Regions from separate parts of the Halomonas sp. LC1 genome, predicted to be linked through region 2. Evidence: predicted binding sites of a transcription regulator. Region 2 holds the regulator's gene; the other holds the start of a gene.
What was found. Region 2 encodes sigma-54, which starts transcription at its own class of promoters, with help from an activator protein. Its sites were predicted from a motif close to TGGCACNNNNNTTGCTNT; they were not measured.

Region 1 (3,410 bases), on a different contig from region 2:
AACTGTGCACCGAAAGAGGCGTCGCCGTTGGTGAGCGGCACTGCCAGCACACCCCAGATACCAACCACACCGTGTACGGAGATCGCGCCGACCGGGTCATCCAGCTTCAGCTTGTCGAGGGTCACGATGGCACCCACCACAATCAGACCACCTACCGCACCAATCATGGCAGCGCCCAGTGCTGACGGAGAGAGCGGGTCAGCGGTAATCGCGACCAGGCCGGCCAGCGCACCGTTCAGTGCCATGGTGAGGTCCGCTTTACGGAACCACAGTTTGGCTAGCACCAGCGCAGCAATCACGCCACCGGCAGCCGCTGCGTTGGTGTTCACGAACACTTGTGCAACGTTGTTGGCTGAACCGATATCGGACATTTTCAGCTCGGAGCCGCCGTTGAAACCGAACCAGCCCATCCACAGGATGAAGGTACCCAGCGTTGCCAGTGGCATGTTGGCACCGGGAATCGCATGGATAGAGCCATCTTTACCGTACTTGCCTTTACGCGGGCCCAGTACCAGCACACCGGCGAGCGCTGCAGCCGCACCGGCCAAGTGCACGATGCCGGAACCGGCGTAGTCGGAGTAGCCGACTTCAGACAGCCAGCCGCCGCCCCAGGTCCAGTAGCCAGACACCGGGTAGATGAATGCCGTCATCACCACGGCAAAGGCCAGAAATGCCCACAGCTTCATACGCTCAGCAACCGCACCCGAGACAATCGACATGGCGGTGGCCACAAACACCACCTGGAAGAAGAAGTCAGAGCGCATGGAGTAGTAAGGCGCATCGTCGCCACCGGCCAGCACCGCATCGGCGCTGTTTTCAGTGCCGATCAAGAAGCCCAGGTTCGGCAGGAAGCCGCCTGCGCTGCTGGAGTACATGATGTAGTAGCCCACCAGCAGGTACATGGTGCAGGCAATCGCGAACAGCGCGATGTTTTTCGTCAGGATTTCGGCGGTATTCTTGGAGCGAACCAAGCCCGCTTCCAGCATGGCGAAGCCAGCGGCCATCCACATGACCAGCACGCCGCAGATCAAGAAGTAAAACGTATCGAGCGCATAGCTCAAATCAGCTAACTCATTCATGAGGTGTTCCCCGTTATACTAAGCGAAGTTATACGTCATCAGCAGATCGATGGGCGACGCTTAAACGGCGTCGGCACCGCGCTCACCGGTACGAATACGGATCACATCTTCCAACGGCGTGACGAACACTTTGCCATCGCCGATCTTGCCGCTATTCGCTGCGTTGCAGATGGCGTCCAGCACGCTTTCCAGGCGCGCATCGTCCACGGCGACTTCCACTTTCACCTTGGGCAGAAAATCGACCACGTATTCCGCGCCGCGGTAGAGTTCGGTATGCCCTTTCTGGCGGCCAAAGCCCTTTACTTCAGTGACCGTAATCCCCTGAACGCCGTTGTCGGCGAGTGCTTCACGAACGTCGTCAAGCTTGAATGGCTTGATGATAGCGGTGATGAGTTTCATCCCGGATCTCCCCTGCTGGATCAGTCCCACTCGGTGGAAAGCGGCATGGCCGCCCGAATTTAGTGCTTGCCCTGCTAATGCGCATACCGTGCCATCCACTTTTTTATTTTTATATTTCAGATACTTAATCTATTCATATAAGCAACTGACGGTAGCTTTATGGCCTTGCTCACTCTCCTCCCCTCGGGCCCTGCACCATTAATGAGCATTCAAAAAAGCTAGCCGCTCCATTTCGATGCATTTGTCCGCTCCCCATCTGCTCACTATCCATTGCGCTTAATTAACAAACGGCACATGCGAATCCACGGCGGGTTGCGTATCCTTACTCACAAGCAGTTCACATTTATGCGTGATCGTTTAAGGAGAGAGCCATGGCGCCCCAAGACCGCATTAGCCGCTTAGCCCAGCAGATCGGCGACCGTTTGCAGAATGCGTCACAAGCCCCGGAAGATATTCAGAAAGGTGTCCAGCAGGTGGTACGCGGCGCGTTTGACCGCCTGGAGCTGGTATCACGGGAAGACTTTGATATTTTGATGGATGTGCTGCAGCGCACCCGCTCGCGGGTAGAAGCCCTAGAGCGCCAAGTGGCCAGTTTGGAAGCAGCGGTAGAGGCCTCTAGCACCACCGCCGCCACGCCTGTAGAAGCTGAAGTACCGCCCGCCCCTGTGCAACCTTCCAGCACAACTAAGCCAACCGCTGACGGCGCTGAGTAAGTACGCCGTTTTGCACGGCATGGGGCAGGTTCGGCTGCCCCACTTCTTGCCCCTACCTCTCTCCCACACTCTCGCCCGTCCTCTCTCTTGCTCTTAATTCAACACCTTATACCAGTGAACAAGAATCACTATCATTGACAACCCTAGTGATAGTGCTATCGTGCGCTTATCTGTAGCCTCCCGCGTGCCGTTAAGCACCAATACGGCGCAGGCACTATGCTCCACCCACGATAGCGACTGCCCCAATGCCTCAGCAGGAACGCTTAGCAACGCCTGAAATCACCCCCTTTTCGTTGGCCCAGCTTGGCCAGCGCTTCGGCATTCACTACCGCATTGAAGGCCCTACTTCTCCGCGCCAACCAGTCGCCACCGGTCATGTTCATGACGTTAGCCTGCGCCACGGGATTCACTTAACGCTTTCTGATTTGCAGGTAGAACGTGGCTATACCTCCACGTCTTACCAAAGCGTGCCATGGTTCTTGAGCGTTATCTTGGAAGGCACTATTCATCTCCAAATGGGCAAGCAGCAGATACAGCTCTCTGCAGGAGATGGCGTATGCAGCCACTTTGATGCCCGGCACCCACTCACGGTGCATCAACCTGTTCAGACACGCCTTCGTACTGTGAATATTGCGGTTCTGACCACTGCACCCTTAGGCCTACCCACCCCGCCTGATGCTTCATGTTTGCATTGCTGGAAGCTCCCCAAGGCCCTCTGCGAAACGCTTTGCACCATTAGTGAGCAACCGCCCACGCTCTGGCGACAAGCGCTGGTATGGCAGGGGTTAGCATTGCAGTTGATTGGGTTAGGCTTGCCAGAGCGTCTGACAGCGCTACCCGAGCAAAAACGCCTTTCTACCCGTGATCGTCATTGCCTCACGGCACTGCACTCGCGCATTGCTCAGCATCCCGCCGAGCCTTATAGCCTCACCGCATTAGCCAAAGAAGCCGCTATGAGCCCTAGCAGCCTGCGCCAGAAGTTTCGCGCCTGCTACGGCTGCACGCTGTTCGACTATATTCGCCAAGTGCGATTACAGCAGGGGTACGAGGCACTGCAACGAGGTGAGAGCGTGCAACAAGCGGCCCATCACTGTGGGTATCGGCATGCCAGCAACTTCTCCAGCGCCTTCAAGCGCCACTTCGGTTTTTCCCCTCACGAGAGGAATCGCTCCAGCTTATAGCCCGCGCTTGAGTTCCTTCCGCGTGTACAAACATGTCA
Region 2 (3,410 bases):
ACGCTAAGAGGGTCTGCCCGGCTACTGGCTCCCGAAGAGGGCTGGCAGCTCGACACGCAGCAATTAAACTACGATGGCGTGACGCGCCATGCCTGGAGCGATACGCCCGTGCTGTTGCAGCAGCCGCCGCAGCGCATGGAAGCCTCCCGCATGGACGTTTGGCTCGATGACAGCCAAGTCCGCCTGACCAATAACGTGCGCGGCGTCCACCCGCCTGCCACTCGTAACCCTGAGGAGTCGCGATGAACGCCTCTCTCCGCACTGCACTCTTTGCGTTAACCCTACCCCTCGCCACGGCGGCCATGGCACAAAGCCAAGCCCCCATCGAGGTCGAAGCCGACCGCCTGGACCTCGACCAGCGCGCTGGCACCGCTGTTTACTCAGGCAACGTGGACATTCGCCAGGGCGAGATGCAACTGCGCGGCGAACGCGTCGAAATTCAGCGCAACGACTCAGGCGAGCTGTCACGCGCCATTGCCACGGGTGAGCGCGCCTACCTGCGCAATCAGCTCGAAGATCAAGAAACCCCCATGGAGGGCTGGGCGCGTCGTATCGTTTACCATGTCGCCGAACGCCGTGTAGAGCTGATCGACCAAGCCGAACTGACACAGCAAGGCGACCGTTTCCAAGGGGGGCGTTTGGAGTACTTCATCGACCAGGAAGTGGTGCAAGCACGCTCCGACGTGAGCGGTAGCGACAACCAGCGCATTCGCATGACTCTTCAGCCCGAACAATAGGGAGCGGCCACGTGGCAGCATCAACCTCTGCAGATTCCGCACCTGTCAAAACGCTCTACGCCCATCACCTAGCGAAGAGCTACAAACGCCGTCGGGTCGTGAAAGATATCAACCTGGAAATCGCTCAGGGTAGCGTCGTCGGCCTGCTGGGGCCCAACGGGGCGGGTAAAACCACGTCGTTTTACATGATCGTTGGACTGGTCAAATCCGATGCCGGTAGCGTCGGTATCGACGACGTCGACCTGACCCATGCGCCCATGCACGAGCGCGCCATGGCCGGGATTGGCTACCTTCCCCAGGAAGCCTCCATTTTCCGCAAGCTCTCGGTGGCCGATAACATCATGGCGATTCTCGAGACGCGCAAAGCGCTGGACCGCAGCGCTCGGGAAGCACGCCTCGAGTCACTGCTCGAAGATTTCCATATTACCCACATTCGCGACAACCTGGGCATGAGCCTCTCAGGGGGCGAGCGCCGCCGAGTGGAGATCGCTCGCTCACTCGCTACCGAGCCCGCATTCATTCTGCTCGACGAGCCGTTTGCCGGGGTCGACCCTATTTCAGTGGGTGAAATCAAAACCATCATTCGCGCACTGAAAAAACGCCACATCGGCGTCTTGATCACTGACCATAACGTGCGCGAAACCCTGGATATTTGTGACATTGCCTACATCGTTGGCGACGGCCATATCATCGCCAGTGGAAACGCCCAGGAGATCCTCAATAACCAGAAGGTTCGTGATGTCTATCTAGGCGCAGACTTCCGCCTCTAAACTCTGGCCTGACCAAACTTTTCTTTTAGTGGCATGCTTATTGCACTTGCACAGAGTCATAACTCGCTCTAGGGTGGAGCTTTCTGATTAACGAGTGGTTCTCAGATGGTCATGAAAGCTTCTCTCCAATTGCGTATCGGCACACAGCTGACCATGACACCTCAGCTGCAGCAGGCCATTGCCCTGCTACAGCTCTCCACGCTGGACCTCCGTCAAGAAATTCAGCTAGCGCTGGACGCTAACCCCATGCTCGAACAAGAGGATGAGTTTGGCGAACAGGCTGTTAGCGAGCCTCAAGAGACCGAGTGGTCGGACAGCATTCCCAACGAACTCTCCGTAGACAGCGACTGGTCGGACACCTACCAAGACATGGGCAGCTTGGGCGGTAGCAGCGAAGGACCCGACTTCGAGCGCCAAGCAGCAGGCCAAAGCCTTCATGGCCATCTGTTATGGCAATTGGCCATGACTGACTTCTCTCCCCGCGACTATGCCATTGCCGAAAGCCTGATCGATGCACTGGATGCCAACGGCTATCTCACTCAACCGCTCAACGACATCCGCGAAGGCCTCAAGGCGCAAGGCCACGACAGCCTGAGCCAGCGTGAAGTAGAAAACACCCTGTTGCGCTTACAACAGTTCGAGCCCACCGGCGTGTTTGCCCGCGACCTGCGCGAGTGCCTGATGCTTCAGCTGGCCGCGCTGCCTGAAGACACCCCGCTATTGATGCCCGCAAAACGCTTGGTGCGTCAGTTTCTCGAAGCGTTGGGCAAAGACGATTTACGGCTACTCAAGCGCCGCCTGAGCCTGGATGACGAGCAGTTGGACGACGTCATCCGTTTAATTCGCAGCCTTGACCCACGCCCAGGCAGCGCCTACGGCGTGACCGACGACAGCTATATTACGCCCGATTTGGTCGTGCGCCATGACAACGAGGGCTGGCACTTAGAGCTCAACCCGGAGGCGCTGCCGCGCCTGCGTATCCAGCCCGATTACGCCAGTTTGATCAAACGTGCCGACAAGAGCCAAGACAACCAGTTCTTGAAAGAGCACCTCCAAGAAGCTCGCTGGCTGATCAAAAGCCTTTCCAGCCGTAATGACACGCTTCTGCGAGTAGGTCGTGAAATCATCGCCCGCCAGATCGGCTTTCTAGAGCACGGCGAAGAGGCCATGAAACCGCTGATCCTGGCCGACATCGCCGAGGCCGTGGAGATGCACGAGTCCACGATCTCCCGTGTGACGACGCAGAAATTCATACATACGCCACGAGGCGTGTTCGAGTTGAAGTACTTCTTCTCGAGCCAAGTCAGCAGCCACGATGGCGGCGATAGCCACTCCAGCACCGCCATTCGTGCACGGATCAAAAAACTGATACAAGAGGAGCCGTCGGGTAAACCGCTCTCCGATAGTCGCCTGGTGACCCTCCTTGAGGAGGGAGGCATCAGCGTTGCCCGGCGTACGGTAGCGAAATATCGCGAGTCAATGGGTATTCCCTCGTCCAGTGAGCGCCGCCGTTTACGTTAGTTAAACGGTAGGGCATGACAAACTCGACGCAGGGGCTTTGCAATAGCGCAAAAAGGGTTACAATCGAAGTACAGCCCGATGGATAAGGAGCACGTCAATGCAAGTAAACATCACTGGTCATCACGTTGAACTGACTGACGCCTTGCGTGACTACGTTAACGAAAAGCTGGAACGCGTCGAACGCCACTACGACAACATCACCACGGTGCAAGTGACCTTATCTGTCGAGAAGGAACGCCAGCAGGCAGCCTGTACGCTGCATGCCGCCGGTGCCGACCTTCATGCCGAAGCCCTCGATAACGATATGTATGCCGCTATCGATGCGCTCGCAGACAAAATCGATCGTCAACTCGTTAAACACAAGGAAAAAGCACAAGCTCGC

Region 1: the regulator sigma-54 is predicted to act here: its motif matches at 1,555-1,572, upstream of QIT27_RS10505 (P-II family nitrogen regulator).

Annotation. Positions count from the first base shown of each region.
Region 1 is NZ_JASSPG010000005.1:333,289-336,698, forward strand. It holds gene QIT27_RS10500 (ammonium transporter AmtB) at 1-1,079, opposite strand, end outside; gene QIT27_RS10505 (P-II family nitrogen regulator) at 1,140-1,478, opposite strand; gene QIT27_RS10510 (accessory factor UbiK family protein) at 1,850-2,191, shown strand; gene QIT27_RS10515 (AraC family transcriptional regulator) at 2,437-3,372, shown strand.
Region 2 is NZ_JASSPG010000004.1:85,773-89,182, forward strand. It holds gene lptC (LPS export ABC transporter periplasmic protein LptC) at 1-246, shown strand, start outside; gene lptA (lipopolysaccharide transport periplasmic protein LptA) at 243-737, shown strand; gene lptB (LPS export ABC transporter ATP-binding protein) at 749-1,507, shown strand; gene QIT27_RS07945 (RNA polymerase factor sigma-54) at 1,613-3,028, shown strand; gene hpf (ribosome hibernation-promoting factor, HPF/YfiA family) at 3,126-3,410, shown strand, end outside.